3 regions of the Planococcus rifietoensis genome follow, and region 2 is predicted to be linked to each of the others. Evidence: riboswitches for the same ligand, from Rfam matches in the RefSeq annotation. Region 2 holds a riboswitch; each other region holds the start of a gene.
The links. Region 2 has a riboswitch for S-adenosylmethionine ahead of AUC31_RS02110 (5-methyltetrahydropteroyltriglutamate--homocysteine S-methyltransferase). Riboswitches for the same ligand answer to the same signal wherever they lie in the genome.
Positions count from the first base shown of each region.

Region 1: linked by a shared signal. The riboswitch ahead of AUC31_RS01390 (bifunctional homocysteine S-methyltransferase/methylenetetrahydrofolate reductase) and the one ahead of AUC31_RS02110 (5-methyltetrahydropteroyltriglutamate--homocysteine S-methyltransferase) in region 2 are both predicted to bind S-adenosylmethionine.
Region 3: linked by a shared signal. The riboswitch ahead of AUC31_RS15510 (transporter substrate-binding domain-containing protein) and the one ahead of AUC31_RS02110 (5-methyltetrahydropteroyltriglutamate--homocysteine S-methyltransferase) in region 2 are both predicted to bind S-adenosylmethionine.

Region 1 is NZ_CP013659.2:272,617-278,575, forward strand. It holds gene AUC31_RS01380 (acyltransferase family protein) at 1-761, shown strand, start outside; gene AUC31_RS01385 (DUF6920 family protein) at 909-1,742, shown strand; SAM riboswitch class I at 1,846-1,946, shown strand; gene AUC31_RS01390 (bifunctional homocysteine S-methyltransferase/methylenetetrahydrofolate reductase) at 2,049-3,896, shown strand; gene metH (methionine synthase) at 3,889-5,959, shown strand, end outside.
Region 2 is NZ_CP013659.2:450,569-456,527, reverse strand. It holds gene AUC31_RS02120 (bifunctional diguanylate cyclase/phosphodiesterase) at 1-1,638, opposite strand, end outside; gene AUC31_RS02115 (hypothetical protein) at 2,020-2,919, opposite strand; SAM riboswitch class I at 3,225-3,330, shown strand; gene AUC31_RS02110 (5-methyltetrahydropteroyltriglutamate--homocysteine S-methyltransferase) at 3,429-4,556, shown strand; gene AUC31_RS02105 (aldo/keto reductase) at 4,705-5,523, shown strand; gene AUC31_RS02100 (glycosyl hydrolase 53 family protein) at 5,678-5,959, opposite strand, start outside.
Region 3 is NZ_CP013659.2:3,118,738-3,124,696, forward strand. It holds gene AUC31_RS15490 (alpha/beta hydrolase) at 1-85, opposite strand, end outside; gene mmuM (homocysteine S-methyltransferase) at 242-1,195, opposite strand; gene AUC31_RS15500 (amino acid ABC transporter ATP-binding protein) at 1,238-1,975, opposite strand; gene AUC31_RS15505 (amino acid ABC transporter permease) at 1,975-2,694, opposite strand; gene AUC31_RS15510 (transporter substrate-binding domain-containing protein) at 2,716-3,528, opposite strand; SAM riboswitch class I at 3,654-3,759, opposite strand; gene solA (N-methyl-L-tryptophan oxidase) at 3,965-5,104, shown strand; gene AUC31_RS15520 (Gfo/Idh/MocA family protein) at 5,367-5,959, opposite strand, start outside.

The DNA of each region.
Region 1 (5,959 bases), 180 kb from region 2:
CGGCAGAAGATGCGGAACTGCAGCCAGACTTTTTATCGGCGAAAGAAGACTTGCCGACATTCTATAGCGATAAAGACTGCTTCTTGACAGGCAGTGTCAGCTCGAAACTCAAGGAATGTTCGTTTGGCGTAACGGAAAACCCTGAGCATGTCGTGGCCTTGGTCGGCGGATCGCATTCGGGGCACTGGTTCCCGGCGCTTGAAGCAGTCGCAGAAGAAATGAACATGCGCATCGATGTCTATAACAAAGATGCCTGCCGATTCTCAAGCGGCGATTTCGACGGCCAGCTGGATGAAGCGTGCATGACGTGGAATGATAATCTGCAAGAGCGCCTGATGGCAGAACCGCCTGATTTGATCTTCACGACAGCGACGGTGAATTCTGGCGATACGGTGCCAAAAGGGTATATCAATAAGTGGAAAGAGTTCGAAGGGGTCGCGGAGATTTTCGCGGTGCGCGACAACCCGCGCATGAAAGTCGACCCGACGCTCTGTCTCGATGAATTGAACGTCGACAATTGTTCGGTGGAACGCGACAAAGCTTTGGCGGATGTCGTGCCGTGGGAAAATACGGAAGGCATCCCGAACAATGTGACGTTTGCCGATATGTCCGAATATTTCTGTACGGACGATACGTGCCCGCCTGTGGTCGGCAATGTACTCGTCTACCGGGATAAGCATCATTTGACGACGCTTTATTCACAAACAATGGGGCCGGCGTTGAAAGAACATCTTGAACCGGCTCTTGAAAATTTAAACTGATGAATACCGAACGCCTCCGGAAGGACTATCTTCCGGAGGCGTTTTCTATTGCGGCGCCGAGCAGGGAAAATAAGTGCTGCGTCGAAAGAGTTACAAAGGAAACCGTTTACGGAGAACGCGCAGCAAAATCGGAGAGGGGTATGTGGCATGAAACGCAGATGGCCGGTTTTAGCATTGACAACGCTTGGGGCATACGGAGCTTACCGAAAGTACAAAGACATGACGCGGCTCGTCAAGCCGACGTGGCCGGAAGTCCGGCACGCCGGGGAAGTGGAACAGGCAAGAACGGACAATCTCCCGAAACCGATCTCCAAATGGCTGGAAGTCAGCGGCGCGGTCGGCCGTGAACAGGTGATGGGCGTTTATGTAAAGCAAGAGGGCTGGATGAAAACCAAACCCGACCAGGAAGAATGGAGCGAATCGACCGCCGAGCAATACAGTTTTGTCGACCCGCCGTCGTTTTATTGGAAAGCGCGCATGAAAGTGGACGGCTTGTTCGTCACAGGGTCTGACAGTTTTCGGGATGGCCGTGCGGGCATGCGCATCCGCTTTGCGGGGCTCGTGCCGATCAACCGGGCAATTCCCGACGGCAAGCTTGATGAATCGGCATTGCAGCGCTTTTTAATGGAAATGGCCTGGCTGCCGGGGCTAGTGTTCAGCCCGTATGTGCGGTTTTTGAACAGCAACGAACGTTCAGTGGAAGCGGAAATGACCTATAACGGGTCGACCGCCAATGTAACGTTCGAGTTTGATGAAACAGGGCGCATGAAGCGGGCGCGTGCGATGCGCTATAAAGAGGTCGGCGAAGATGCCAAGCGCTTGCCGTGCATCGCAGAAGTGCATGAATGGCAAACAGTGGACGGCATCGAAATCCCGCGGCGCATCGACATCACCTGGATCATCGACGGTCAAGCCTTCACTTGGTACAAATTCACCGTCGAAGCCGCCAAATTCAACCCGCGTGTCCCGGATGCCTGGTAGGCAGCAGAAATGTAACAGAAAGTTCTTTGTTTTTTGATAAATCACCTTGACCCAAATCACCACAGGGGGTATCATGTGGGAATACTAAAAACTGCATAGTGAATTCTTATCTAGAGAAGTCGAGGGACTGGCCCGATGACGCTTCAGCAACCAGCCGTTAGGTCAGGTGCTAATTCCAGCAGGCACACGCCTGGCAGATGAAAAGGAACGAGTCCGATATCGTAAAGCCTTCTTTTTCATGGAAGGCTTTTTTTGTTTATATCGATGCGTCCGCAGCTGCACGGCCAAACAGACAGAGGAGGACGAATCATGCTATTAGATGAACTGAAAAAACGGATGCTGACGGCGGACGGCGCTATGGGAACGCTGTTGTACTCCTACGGTATCGAATACTGCAACGAGGAATTGAACATCCAGCGCCCGGAAGTGATTGAGAAGATCCACCGCGACTATATTGCGGCCGGGGCGGACATCATCCAAACGAACACATACGGGGCGAATGCCCATAAACTGGCGCGCTATGGACTCGAAGAACAGACCGAAGCGATCAATAAAGCGGCGATTGCGATCGCCAATAAAGCCGCAAAAGACGGCGGGCAATTCGTGCTCGGCACAATCGGCGGCATCCGCGGCATCCGCAAAAGCGATGCGACTTTGGATGAAATCGTCGCCATGGTCGACCAGCAAGCACAGCATCTATTGTCCGGCGACCCGGATGGCTTGCTGCTTGAGACGTATTATGATTTCGAGGAACTGGCGGCGACCGTTAGCCATCTGAAGAAACTGACCGACGCCCCGCTAATCGCGCAATTATCGATGCACGAACCCGGCATCTTGCAAAACGGCATGAGCTTGAACGAAGGATTGAAACGGCTCGATGCGCTCGGCGCAGAAATTGTCGGCGTTAATTGCCGTCTCGGCCCGCACCATACGATCCAGGCGTTTGAAGGCGTCGAACTGCCGGAAAAAGCCTTTTTGTCCGCTTACCCGAACGCTTCGCTATTGGATATTGAAGACGGGCGCATCGTCTATGAATCGGAAGCCGATTATTTCGGCCGTGCGGCATTGCTTTTGCGCGAAGAAGGCGTGCGCCTCATTGGCGGTTGTTGCGGCACGACGCCAAAGCATATCGAAGCGGTGAAAAAACGCATTGGCCATTTGCAGCCGATCACCGAAAAGAAAGTCGAAGAGAAAAAGCCGATCGTCATCCGTGAAGCGGAAGCCTTGAAAGACAAGCCTTTGCACGAAAAAGCGAAAACCGAGCGGACCATCATCGTCGAACTCGATACGCCGCGCCATTTGGATGTCGAGAAATTCCTTGAAGGTTCAAAAGCATTGGACGCAGAAGGCATCGATGCCATCACGATGGCCGACAATTCACTGGCCTCGCCGCGCATCAGTAATATGGCGATGGGCTCGATCCTCAAGCATAAGCAGGATGTCAGACCTCTTGCGCATATTACCTGTAGAGACCGCAATTTGATCGGCCTGCAATCACATATCATGGGGCTGAACGCACTTGGTATCCACGACATACTCGCCGTTACGGGTGATCCGACAAAAGTCGGCGATTTTCCGGGTGCGACAAGCGTCTATGATGTCTCGAGCCTAGAATTGATCCAGCTCATCAAAAAGCTCAACGAAGGCATTTCATTCTCCGGGAAACCGCTCCGGAAAAAAGCGAATTTCTCGGTCGCTGCCGCGTTCAACCCGAACGTCCGCGTGGTGGAGCGAGCTGTTCAAAGGCTCGAGAAAAAAATCGAAGCCGGGGCGGATTATTTCATTTCACAACCGGTCTATACGAAAGAGAAAATCATCGAGATCCACGAGGCGACAAAGCATCTGGACACGCCGATTTTCCTTGGGGTCATGCCGCTGACGAGCATACGCAGCGCCGACTTCCTGCATAATGAAGTACCGGGCATCAAATTGTCGGAAGAGGCACTTGACCGCATGAGGGCTTGCGGCGAAGACAAAGAAAAATCGACCGCGGAAGGCATCCAAATCGCGAAAGAATTGATCGATACCGCAGCGGAATTGTTCAACGGCATTTATTTGATCACGCCATTTGTGCGCTACGACATGACGGTGGAATTGATCCGCCACATCCGACAACTAGATTTAAAGAAAGCGAGCGATCGTGCCTATGCCTAAACATTTAATTGAACAGCAGCTCGAAAAACGCATCCTCATCATCGACGGTGCAATGGGGACGATGATCCAAAATGCAGATTTGTCTGCCGAGGATTTCGGTGGCGAAGAATACGACGGCTGCAATGAATACTTGAATATTGTCCGACCCGATGTGCTTGAAGGGGTGCACGACGCTTATTTGGAAGCGGGCGCTGACATCATCTGCACAAACACATTCGGCGGCACGCCAGTCGTTTTGGATGAATACGGGCTCGGTCATCGTGCAGCGGAAATCAATCAAAAAGCGGTGGAAATCGCTAAAATCAGCCAAGCGAAATATTCGACGCCGGAATGGCCGCGCTTTGTTGCGGGCGCACTCGGCCCGACGACGAAAACTTTGTCGGTAACAGGCGGCATTACATTCGACGAATTAAAAACCGATTTCCAGGTACAGGCGAAAGCCTTAATCGAAGGGGGCGCGGATTTACTACTCCTTGAGACGAGCCAGGATATGCTCAATGTCAAAGCGGCGACGATCGCGATACGCGATGCCTTTGAAGAAACCGGAGTGGAATTGCCGGTGATGATTTCAGGGACGATCGAACCGATGGGCACAACGCTTGCTGGACAGACGATTGAAGCCTTTTACGTGTCGATCGAACATATCAAGCCGCTTTCTGTCGGTTTGAACTGTGCGACAGGGCCGGAATTCATGACCGATCATTTGCGTTCGCTGTCTGAACTGTCGACAGGCTATGTCAGCTGCTACCCGAACGCCGGACTGCCGGACGAGGAAGGGCATTACCACGAGACGCCGGAATCTTTGTCGAAAAAACTGCGCGGCTTTGCTGAAAAAGGCTGGCTCAATGTCGTCGGCGGCTGTTGCGGCACGACACCAGCACATATTGCGGCAGTGCGTGAAGCGGTCGACGGGCTGGCTCCGCGCGAGCGCAATGAAACGAGCCATGGACATGCGGTGTCAGGCATCGAAGTGCTCGAATACGACGAGTCGATGCGTCCGCTATTTGTCGGCGAACGCACGAACGTCATCGGTTCGCGCAAATTCAAGCGGCTCATTATCGAAGGGAAATTCGAGGAAGCGGCGGAAATCGCACGCGCCCAAGTGAAGAACGGTGCGCACGTCATCGATATTTGCCTGGCGAACCCGGACCGCGACGAACTTGAAGACATGGCGGCATTCATGCAGGAAGTCGTCAAAAAAGTGAAAGTGCCGCTCGTCATCGACTCCACGGATGAAGACGTTATCGAAGCGTCGCTGAAATTCTCCCAAGGCAAAGCGATCATCAACTCGATCAATTTGGAAGACGGGGAAGAACGTTTTGATGCGGTCATGCCGCTCGTGAAAAAATACGGCGCTTCGGTCGTCGTCGGCACGATTGACGAAATCGGCATGGCGGTGACGCGTGAGCGCAAACTCGAAATTGCGGAACGCTCGTATCACTTGCTGACGGAAAAATGGGGGCTCGCACCGGAAGACATCATTTTCGATCCTCTCGTGTTCCCGGTCGGAACAGGCGACGAGCAATACATCGGCTCGGCGGTTGAAACGGTCGAAGGCATCCGCCTCATCAAGGAAAAGCTGCCGCGCGCTTTGACGATTCTCGGTGTGTCGAATGTGTCGTTTGGCTTGCCGCCGGTCGGCCGCGAAGTATTGAATGCCGTTTATCTCTACCATTGCACGCAAGCCGGGCTTGATTACGCAATCGTCAACACCGAGAAGCTCGAGCGCTTTGCATCGATTCCGAAAGAAGAAGTGAAGATGGCGGAAGAGTTATTGTTCGAGACGACCGACAAAAACTTGGCGGACTTCACGGATTTCTACCGCGATAAGAAAAAGGAAAAAACCGAGGACGATATTCCGGATACCGTGCCGGAGCGCCTCGCTTACTATATTCTCGAAGGCACGAAAGAAGGGCTCATCCCCGATCTTGAGAAAGCGCGCGAGATGTACGAAGACCCGCTCGAGATCATCAACGGCCCGCTCATGGAAGGCATGGCGGAAGTCGGGCGCTTGTTCAACGACAACCAGCTGATTGTCGCAGAAGTGCTGCAATCAGCCGGCG
Region 2 (5,959 bases):
GTGCCCCAAGCTGTCGTTGATGATTTTGAAGCGGTCTAAATCCAAGTACAAGACAGCTACCTTCTGTCCAGCCAGTTTCGCCTTTTCGATTTCCTGATTTAAAAAATAGTCCAATAATGCCCGGTTAGGCAAGTCGGTCAAATGATCATAATAGGCAAGATGGGTAATTTCCTTTTCCAATTGCTTTCTTTTTGTAATATCCCGGAACGTGACAACTTCCCCGATAATTTCCCCTTCTTCTTTTACAGAGGAAACCACATATTCCACTGAAAAATCGAGCCCGTTCTTTTTTCGGAACTTCAAATCCTGTTTCACAGCGAATGACGCTGTTGATAATACGATGTCTTTACTTAGGATGATGCTATCGGACTGCCCAATCAACTCGCCTTTTGCATATCCCAATGTGGCTTCTGCTGCCCGGTTGCAAAAAGTGATTTTCCCTTCCAAATCCAGACCAAAAATTCCTTCTTCTACAGAACTCAAAATCAGTTCATTCTCACGCCCCAGACTCTTCAACTGGGCAATGACTTGATTCAATTCGATATTTTTCACACGTATTTCTGATGTTCTTTCCTGTATCAATAGCTCCTGTTTCTCCATATACAGCAAATTGGATAAGGTTGAAGCCGTAGCCTCAGTGACGGATTGTGCGAGGTCAATAGCTGACTCACTGAAAACCGCTTCCGTTTTGTCGAAACTCACGAGCACCATAGCCCCCAGTATTTCCCCCATCGTGACGAATGGAAGAAATAGCATTCGTTCGATGCCGAATGTTTGGCAAACTTCCTGATTCACTCGGTTGTCTGTTTCCACATCCAGAATGTACAAAGGCTTTTTAGAGCGCATTACTTCTTGAAATGCGCGATCTGTTGAAGGGTCGAACGCCATTTCTTCGTGTCTTTCCAGCCATTCATTTTCATTCCACTCACTTTTAGCGCTTAAATAAGATGGTTTCAATTTAGCTCCAGCCACAGGATCCAATAAATGGACTCCGATATTGTCATTTTTTAATACCTTTCCAGTATAGGAGAGGCAAATCCCCAGTACGTCAGTCATTGACGAGCTCATCGACAAATCACGCGTCAAATCCAAGAGCATCTGTTTCTCACTCAAAAGGCTTTCTTTGCGTTTTAAATTATTAACATTCCGTATAGCGACACCAGCCATGTTGACATAGGCTTCTACCGTTTGAATTTCATCCGCTGTCAGCTCCATTGGAATGCCATAATCAAATAAGAATACAAGACCAAATAGCTCGCCCTCATAGGAAATGGGAAGTGCCAATAAAGACTTAATCCCAAAACCGGCAACAGCCCGTGGGTCAGGGCGCGGGTCATTGGCGGTATTTGGAATGTAAATGGTTTGCTGGGTTTCAATTACTTCTTTTGCCAATAAGTCATAGTCTGTATCCACTACATGCATATCGAGCGTCATGCCGTTGATGACTTCCGGTTTTCCGACATAACCACGGAAGCTTCCATCGTCCTGGGGCAAATAGATGCCGACAGAATCACAGCGCACAACTTCTTCTGAAATGGCCATGACCACTTGTTCAAGCAAAGGGCGCAGTTCCAGGTTTGTATTGATCAATTTTGTGATATGTGCCAAGCGTGAGTATCTCGTTTGATTTTTTCCCATAGGTCAAACCTCCAATACCAACTCGCTCGCCACTATATTCGGTGACAAAACAAGGCAGTTTACTTATCATCTTTTTGCTATCTTTTGAGCTTTTAATTCTTTAACACGCATCACTTTACTACTATATTACCGAATAAAAAAATAGCTTAAATAGTTATTTTTTACTTTTATTCCACGATTTATTTCCCCTCATTTCAACTATTATCCCGGCTATTAAAAAAATTTACGGAACTAAAACGCACAATGCATGCCAAATTCACTTGAAAACTGTCCGAAACACAAGAAAAACACAAAATACTTCCAAAACATAATAAACCCCAGAGATGCCTTTCGGGCACTTCTGGAGTTTGTCGTGCTTTCTTTTCAATTGAGCTCTAACTGTTATTTGGCGTACTCTTCGGCAATCGTACCCAGCAAAATACCAATCAACTGGCCTTTAAACGCATCTGGCACTGATTCACCGTTTGGATTTTTGTAGTAGAGGACTTGCTGTTCCTCCTTGTATTCAAATCCAAGTGCTGTCAACTTAGCGACTAAAGAGACTGGCAACTCCTTGCTGCCTGTCAGTTGTTCAAAGTAGGGACCTGCATAAATGGATACATCCACATCATCAAGGCTGGATTCGAGAATGAATACATCACGATCGCTTTTTACAATCCACTGCCCTTTAGAATTGATGGCAAGCTGTTTGCCTTCTAATCCCGAGATCCCTACCAGATTCACTCCAAAAATTTGGTTGATCAACACGTTCACTTCTGCTCCACTAAGCGCATAGTCGAATTCCTTAAGATAGCGGTCCATCACTTCATTTTTCGACATATCCATGATCCGCTCGTCCTTTTTGGTGGAATCTCGTTCTTCTTTCAGCGAAACGCGCAAGCTCTCCATGACAGGCGCCGGATAAATCGATAGTTTGCTGCCGTAATCCTTTTTCGATACATAGTTCAAATCGATGTCAAATACCTCATCCACCGCTCGGCGAATTTCGTTGTCCTTTAGCTTTTTGCCAAGCGAGGCTAAATAAAGCTCCAACACTTTTATTTTCGGCAGCTGCCTTAAAGTTATTTCCAGTTCAGCAGATTCGGCATTCATTTCCAATACTTCACTGACAGCTTTTACGACTTTCTTTGAATACTTGGCATCTTGCTGCGTATAGGATTCCTGCGTTTGCGTTTTGGCGTCTCCTGCAGATTCATGGGCTGAAACATTGCCTGCCGTTCCCATCAATAACATAGAAGTTGCCATGGCTAAAACCATGGATTTTCTTGCATGGATTTTCAAATGATTCCCTCTTTTCACTCATTGTTTTTAATAATGATTTTATCACAATTAAAAAAGGGATAATTAGTTATTTGGAAATATATATTTGAATAAAAGTTACAATTTTATTTGATCGTTATCAGTTATTACGGCAATGAGTTATTAGCTCTGTTTTATATAGATAACGTAAATTTAGCACTCCTGCGGTGGAGACAAATATTTAAAATTAACAAATTTCCGGAAATTTTTTTCAAGCTTTCCTTGCTTTTTTCTAAAATTTGTTTTAAGGTGAACAACATCAACCAGCAATTAACTTAATAATCGATTTCTTATCAAGAGAGACGGAGGGATTTGGCCCTGTGAAGTCTCAGCAACCGCCCTGATTCAGGACAAGGTGCTAATTCCAATAGGCGCAAGCCTAGAAGATAAGAAGAATGCATTTTCCATAAACGGAGCTTTCTTCTTTTCGAAGAAAGCTCCGTTTTTTTATTTCCACCACCCACACTAAAAATAGAAAGAAGGAATTTCACATGACCCATTCAACTATTCAAACGAACCCTAAACTAACAACAGCCCCATTCAAGGCCGATCACGTCGGGAGCCTTCTGCGCCCCGACAGCATTCACGAAGCCCGCAAACAGTTTAAAGAAGGCACCATCACATCAGAACAACTGCGGGAAATCGAGACGACGGAAATCAAGCGCATCGTCGACAAGCAAATCGAAGTCGGTCTGAAGGCGGTGACGGACGGCGAATTCCGCCGTACATTCTGGCATACCGATTTCATGGCGCATATTAACGGCTTTGAAGGCTACACACCGGAAAAAGGCTATCAGTTTAAAAACGTCGAAACCGAAGCTTATGATGTCCGCAACATCGGCAAGATTTCATTCAATGAAAACCACCCATTCCTCAGCGATTTCATCGAATTCAAGGACATCGTCGGCGGCCGAGCGGTACCGAAATTAACGATTCCAAGCCCGAACCAATTTTTCAATCAAGGCATCCGCGATGAAGCTATCTACCCGGACCTGGAAGACTACGCGAAAGACGTCATCCAAGCTTACCGCGACGCTTTCCAGGCGTTTTATGACGCCGGCGCACGCTATATCCAAATCGACGATGTCTATATCGCAGGGCTGTCATCACCGGATATCCCGTTCAACGACGGCAAATACAATCGCGAGTATTTGATCGACTTGGCGCTTCGCGTCGCAAACGGCGTGCTAGAAGGCAAGCCGGCAGACCTCGCTGTGACGACTCACCTGTGTCGCGGCAATTACCAATCCGACTGGGCATTTGAAGGCAGCTATGCATTGATCGCGCCTACCTTGTTCGCCAAAGAAAAAGTCGATGGCTTCTTTCTTGAATACGACGACGACCGCTCCGGCAGCTTCCAACCACTTGAGCACATTCCAAACGGTGGGCCAAGAGTCGTGCTCGGCGTCTTCACATCGAAGAACGGCGAACTTGAAAACAAAGAAGCGATCAAAGCACGCGTCGCAGAAGCCGCAAAATACGTGCCGCTCGAGCAGCTATGCATCAGCCCGCAATGCGGCTTCGCTTCAACCCACCACGGCAATCTCCTCACCGAGGAACAGCAATGGGACAAACTGCGCTACATCGTGGAAGTTTCTGAAGAGATTTTCGGAGAGTGAATGAGAAAAGGCAAGCGCAAATTTGCGCTTGCCTTTTTGTTTGGAATAATTGTGTGGTGCACAGGGACACCGGGGGTTAGAGTTCCCCTGTTGACAGAAAAGTCGTACAATAAAAAAGAACGTTCGATAAAGAGGAGGAAATATTTCCATGGCAAACGAAAAGTTTTTCACGTCCCACAATGGAGTTGAAATTCCCACTATCGGATTTGGCACTTGGCAAATCCCAAATGAAGAAGCTTATGCCGCAGTAACGACTGCTTTAGAAAATGGTTATACTCATATTGATACGGCCTTAGCCTATCAGAACGAGGAAAATGTTGGAAAAGCGATTCGAGATTTCAACATTTCTCGGGAAGAGGTCTTTATAACTAGCAAACTTCCTGCTGAAATTAAAGGCTATGATGCAACATTAGCGGCTTTTGAAGAAACGATTACAAATCTAGGAGTCGATGTATTAGATCTTTATTTGATTCATGCGCCATGGCCGTGGGACGAAGTCGGCAAAGATTGTACAGAAGGCAATATTGAATCGTGGAAAGCGATGGAGAAGCTTTATAAGGACGGCAAAATTCGGGCAATCGGCGTTTCGAATTTTTCGGAAAAAGATATTCAGGCGCTTTTGGATTCCTGCGACATTGTACCGATGGTGAACCAAATCCCGTTCTATATCGGCCGTGATCAAGCGAGTCTACTACAGTTTTGCAAAAAACATAATATTGTCGTAGAAGCGTACTCTCCGCTGGCAACTGGCCAAATCTTGAACAGCCCTGAAATCAAAGAAATGGCTGCTAAATACAGCGTTACCCCTGCTCAATTGTGCATTCGTTATTGTCTAGAGCATGGCACTTTGCCGCTTCCGAAATCAACGAACAAAGAACGCATCGTTGAAAATAGTCAATTGGCTTTCACTATCTCTCCAGAGGATGTTCAAAAGCTTGATGCTTTTGAAGATGTTCGCTCCAAATAAAAAAACCGCCCTTGGGCGGTTTTTCATTTTATCTGCCTAACTCAATTCCAAGCAAAATAAGATGATCCTTTTTTAGGATACACATCCCTTCGTTGTTGAGCTTAACCTGTTCATGAACATTGATCGTTCTTGAGTATTTGGGTCAGATTTTCAGTTATTGATTCACTGCATCAGCATCTTGTATCCGGAACAAGGAAAAGTCATCCAGACTTCCCCAAGCCCCGCCGTTTGCCTTGACGCTGCCGCCGATCGTGACTGTGCCGTCTACCACAAAGATACCGTCTAGTTCAGGCTGGCTCCAATTGGCCCATCCGTTAACAGAGGTGTTCATTGTGTAGCGTTCGCCAGACGTTTCAGCGTAAATATACATCTCGGAGTTCTCGGCATCTCCTCCCTGCACAAAGGCAGAAAGTTTATAATATCCCGGTTCCAAGCC
Region 3 (5,959 bases), 840 kb from region 2:
ACCCGTGGCACAGTAGGATGCCGGTGCCGCCGCCTTTCAGAAAGAAGGCTTCCGCCCCTTGGATGACAGGATATTGTTCGTTCATGCAATCCCTCCTTCAGCTGTTTAAAAATCAGGAGGCCCACTAGCTGCCTTTAATGTGAAGTAATGCGAAAAAAGCTTATTCACATTAGACTATATTTAAAACCTACTTGTCAACTAGGTTTTATAAAATGAACGATCACCCGCATCAGGAGCTGCCTTAAACTTCCGAAGCCTTCCCTTGGCGCGCCCACGAGGCGATCGCTGCAATATCATCGGGAGTCGTGCTGCAACAGCCGCCGATGATATCTGCTCCTGCTTTATGCCAGGCTTTCGAATTAGCTGAAAACGCACCAGCTGACGGTTCTTCGCTCCAGGTTTTGCTTATCGGGTCGTAAGTGGCGCCGGAATTCGGATAAACGATGACCGGTTTGGAAGACGCGCTTTTCACTTCCTGGATCAAGGATTCGATAAACTGCGGAGCTGTGCAATTAATGCCGATTGCCGCCACTTGCGGTTGTTGCTCGAGCCATTTTGCACAATCCGCGATCCGCTCCCCGTCGCTGATATGGAACTCATCTTTCGCACTGAATGTGAACCAGGCAGACACTTGCGGGAATTCTTCCAGCACGCTCACGATCGCTTTCGCTTCCGCAAGGCACGGCAAAGTTTCGCACGCTAAAATATCCGCTCCTGCTTCCACCAGCACCCGGATGCGCTCTCTATGAAATGCGGCCAATTGCTCTTCGCCAATCGCATAGCCGCCGCGGTATTCAGACCCGTCCGATAAAAATGCGCCGTACGGGCCGACTGATGCCGCCACTAAAGGCTTGGGCCTGTCCGAGCGATCCGCTGCAGCGCCCCAAAACTCGTCGCGCGCTTGTGTTGCCAACTCGACAGACTTCGTGATCAATGCGATCGCTTGTGATTCTGTCAGCCCTCTCTCCTGATAGCCTTCAATAGTCGCCTGGTAACTGGCCGTAATGGCACAATCCGCCCCAGCCTGGAAATAATCCACATGCACTTTCTTGATTAACTCCGGATTTTCCATCAATATTTTCGCTGACCATAAAGAATCATTTAAATTGCATCCATAGTTTTCAAGTTCTGTCGCCATAGCCCCGTCCACGATGAGGACCGGGAACTCGTTCAATATCTGTTCAATCGGGTTCATTCCAAACCATCCTTCCGCTCTCAGTCGTTTCACTTTATTCCCTCAGCCTTGGACGGCTTTCCCTAAAAATTGTCTCGTTCTTTCAACGGCGGGCTCAGTGAAAATTTGCTCAGCCGTGCCTTGCTCAATAATGACGCCGTCTTCCATAAAGATGACGCGGTCCGAAATTTCCCGCGCAAAACTCAATTCATGGGTCACGATGAACATCGTTTTTCCGGTGTCCGCGACGCGGCGGATGGTGGCCAATACTTCATCGACCAGTTCAGGGTCCAATGAAGAAGTCGGTTCGTCGAATAACAGCACTTCCGGGTCCAAAGCCAGCGCACGGGCGATGCCGACACGCTGCTGCTGGCCTCCGGACAATTGCGCAGGGTAATGGCTCAGTTTAGACGACAAGCCGACCTGCTCGAGCATCTCGATGCCTTTCTTGTCAGCAGCGTCTTTTTTCATCCGCTTGACGCTCGTCAAACCGACGGAGACATTTTGCAGCACAGTCAGATTCTTGAACAGGTTGTATTGCTGGAACACCATGCCCGTTGCAGTCCTGAGCGCGAAGATTTCCTTTTTCTTGGCGGTGGCCGCATCCACCCGCTTTCCGCCGATTTCCACGATGCCGCTCGTCGGATCTTCGAGAAAATTGATGCAGCGCAACAACGTCGACTTCCCGGAACCACTTGGCCCGAGGACCGCCACCACTTCGCCTTTTTCGACGGTTAAATCGATGCCTTTCAACACATGCTGGCGATCGTAATATTTATGCAGCTTCTCCAATTTGATCATCAGGCAATCCCTCTTTCATATCTGCGTGCACGCTTCTCGATCTTCACCAATAATCGCTCGACGGCAATGCATAAGATCCAATAGACGATCGAGACGGCGATATACACCTCAAAGAACGCCAAGCCGCGGGAGCCGAGGATTTTTGCCTGCCCCATGATATCGATGACGCCGATGATGAACACGAGCGAGGTGTCTTTGATGGTGCTGATGAACATATTGCCGAGGTTCGGGATCGCTACCGTCAAGGCCTGTGGAAAGACGATCTTCAGCATCATCTGCACAGGCGTCATGCCGATTGCTTTGGCGGCTTCGAACTGGCCGCGGTCGACCGATTCGATCGCCGAACGGATCGTCTCGGATAAATACGCGCCCAAATTGATGGAAAAGGCCATCAAGGCATAGAATTCCGGCGCGATGCTATTGACGTCCGCCGACTGAAGCCAGCCGTATTCGCTCTGAAGAAAATAAATGATTTTCGGAATCCCGTAAAACACCAGGTAAATCTGCACCAATAACGGCGTCCCCCGGATAAAGGAAATATAGATCGACGTGATGACGCTGAGCACGGGCACTTTGTAGATTTTGATCAATGCCGCAGCCACGCCGATGACCAGACTCAAAAGCAGCGAGCCGACTGCTATGCCGATCGTAACCGGCAGCCTGGAAATAATGGCAGGAAAGCTCTCGATCAAGAAATTCAAGTCCAGTAAATTTTCCATTGTCTCTGTCCTTCCGCTAGCTTATTCAGGGATGTAGTCGCCGCCGGTCCATTTCTCGGACAGTTCGGACAAGGTGCCGTCTTCTTTCAGCTGTTTCAAAATCGGGTCGATTAAGGCTTTCAGCTCTTTGCCTTTTTCTTCGTCTTTCAAGACGATGCCCATATCGTCATTGACCAAAGGCTGGCCGACAATCTCCACGCCGAGGTCATTCTTTTCCAGCACCGCGTTCATCATGATCGGGTCATTGACGTAAGCGTCGACGCGTCCGTTCTGCACATCCTGCAGAATTTCCGACGGGTTGCCGCTTTCGCTGTATTTCAGTTCGATCGGCTCGGCGGCAGTTTCGTTATATTCCTCAAGCAATAAAGTATAGGAGTCACCCGCCAACGCCCCGACCGCTTTGCCTTCCAAATCTTCAATCGTCTGAATGTCTTCTCGGCCTTCCTTCACTGCGATGACCGTTTCCGCTGCGAAATACGATTCATCGGTGAACAAATACTTTTCTTGGCGTTCCGGCGTTTTCGCTACTTGGTCGGCGATGGCCTGAATTTTATTTGACTCGAGCGCAAGGAACATGCTGTCCCACGGTACGGCGACGTATTCAAACGTATAGCCGTCCAATTGTTCATCGACGGCTTTCATCATGTCCACGTCGTAGCCCGTCAGCTGGTTGGCATCATCCGCAAAAGCGAAAGGCGGATAGTCGTTTTGCGTCCCGACGCGGATCACTTGCTCTCCGTCAGCGTTCGCCGTCTCTTCCGATGAACAGCCGGCGAGTGCCCCGGCAAGCCCCACTAAACAGGCAGTTGCGAATACATAAGCGTTTCTTTTCATAATTCAAGCTCCTTTTGGTGTGTAGTTTTTTATGATAGGGCTGGACTTTCCGCCTTGTGTAGAGTGCCTGCCCTCCTTTTGGATGCAAAAAAGCCTCTTTCAATAGGAAAGAGGCTTCGACCAATTTCTTATCTCTCAGAATGAATACATCCTGCAGGAATTAGCACCTCTCATGAATATGATGGTTGCTGGACGTCATAGGGCCTGTCCCTCAGTCTCTCTGGATAAGTTATTTAATTTTTTTAACATATTAACGATAGTATTTGAGATAGCCCCTGCTGTCAAACCCTTTTTGAAAATAAATCGAAATTTCGCATAAAAATTCAGGAGGAAATTGACAAAGCCTGCCGTATTGCATACCATCAATTTAATATTCCATTGCTGCCGGGTTCCACTGGGCGGCATGCATCCAATACAAGAGCGGAGTGAACACAAGATGAGCGAGGAGACTGTTTTTGATGTCGCCATCGTCGGTGCCGGCACGATGGGCATGGCCGCCGGCGCCTTTTTGGCACAGCAAGGCAAGAAGACATTGGTGATCGATACATTCGACCCGCCCCATGCGAACGGCAGCCATCACGGCGATACCCGGTTGATCCGCCACGCCTACGGGGAAGGTAGGCATTACGTTAGGTTAGTGTTGCGCGCGCAGCAATTATGGGAAGACTTGGAGAAGCAGACCGGCTATAAGGTGTTCGACAAGACAGGCGTCATCGGGCTCGGCCCGGAAGACTCGCCTTTTCTATTGGAAAGCATTGCCGCCGCCAATAGCTACGGCTTGCCGCTCGAAATATTAAGCAGCGGCGCCATCCAGGACAGATGGCCGGGCTTCACTGTGCCCGAGCATTTCATCGGCTGCTTCGAAGCACAGGCAGGCGTGTTATACAGTGAGAATGCCATCCGTGCCTATAAGAAACTGGCGCTTGAAAATGGCATCCATTACGTGCCGAATACACCCGTCCAGCACATTAATATACAGGATGGCAAGCGTGTGAAAATTTCCACCGCACAAGGTGTTTTCTATGCTGAAAAAGTGATCGTCACAGCCGGTGCTTGGGCGAAGAAGCTGCTGCCAGACCTGCAATTGCCGATCCAACCGACGCGCAAAGCGGTCGGCTGGTTTGAAGCACCGGAGATGTACAATGCCGATCAATTTCCCGGTTTTTTTGTGGAAGGCCCCGAGATGATGTTCTACGGCTTCCCGAGTATCGACGGCGCTGGCGTAAAAGTCGGACGCTCGGACGGCGGGCAGCCAATCGACCCGGACGAACAAACCCAGAACTTCGGGCAATACGAATTTGATGAGGGCGACTTAAGAAGATTCCTGGACCTTTATATGCCGGAAGCGAGCGGAGAATTGAAACAAGGTAAAACTTGTTTATACACCGTCTCGGACGACCATAACTTCATCATCGACCACCATCCGGACAACGAGCGCGTTATTTTCGCCTGCGGTTTTACCGGCCACGGCTTTAAATTCGGCAGCGTCATGGGCGAAGTGTTGAGCCAATTGGCAATAGACGGCCACACCGAATTCGATATCGCGCCCTTCTCACTCAACCGTTTCAAACTATGAGCGAAATGAAAGAAGAGTGTTGAAGAAATTAGTGATTCACTATGGATAAAAAGAAAATCACTTATTCTACATTTTAAGATCAATGTTCTACCTAAGTATTTGGAGAAGCGTTTGCTCGACTCCAGTGGTAAAGCGAGACGACCGAGACCCCGCAAGACGCGTAGCGGCTGAGGAGGCTTGGGCGCGAGCCCACGGAAAGCGAGCGATAAGCTTCGGAAAATACGGCTTCTTAACTTTTCTCGACAAACCAAAGAGTCTCTCCTTATTGATAAAGGAGAGACTCTTTTTCGATGGTGACCACTTGCTTGGTGTCGGCTGCTTCCATGATGCCCAAAATGACTTTCAGTGATTTCAAGGCATCTTCTCCCGTAACGATCGGCTCCTGGTCCAGGCGGATGGAATCGACGAACGCATCAATGACGCCGCTCGGAGTCTGGTTGTCATTCGTTTGGATCGCTTCCAGCTGATAGTTCACTTTCTCGCCGGATTCCATGATGAGTTCCAGCTGATACTCGTCATCGTGATAGATTTTCATGATTCCTTTCTCGCAATAAACAACGGTGCTATTGTCCTCTTCCCCGTAATAGGTCCAGGAGAAGGCAGCGTTTCCGAGACGCCCTTTTTCGGTCGCCAGGCTGCATACGAGATTGTCGCACACTTCAATCGGCTCGCCGTTTTCATCCGTTTTGTGTAAAGCTCCCTGAAAGGCGCTCACTTGAACGATTTCATCATCGAGCAGGTAATGCAGCAAATCGATTTTATGGATGCCGAGGTCGCCGCCGACACCGAAGCCCGAGCGCTCCTTTTTGAAGAACCATGTCGACTTGGTTTTATTGATGCCCCAGGATTCCGGGC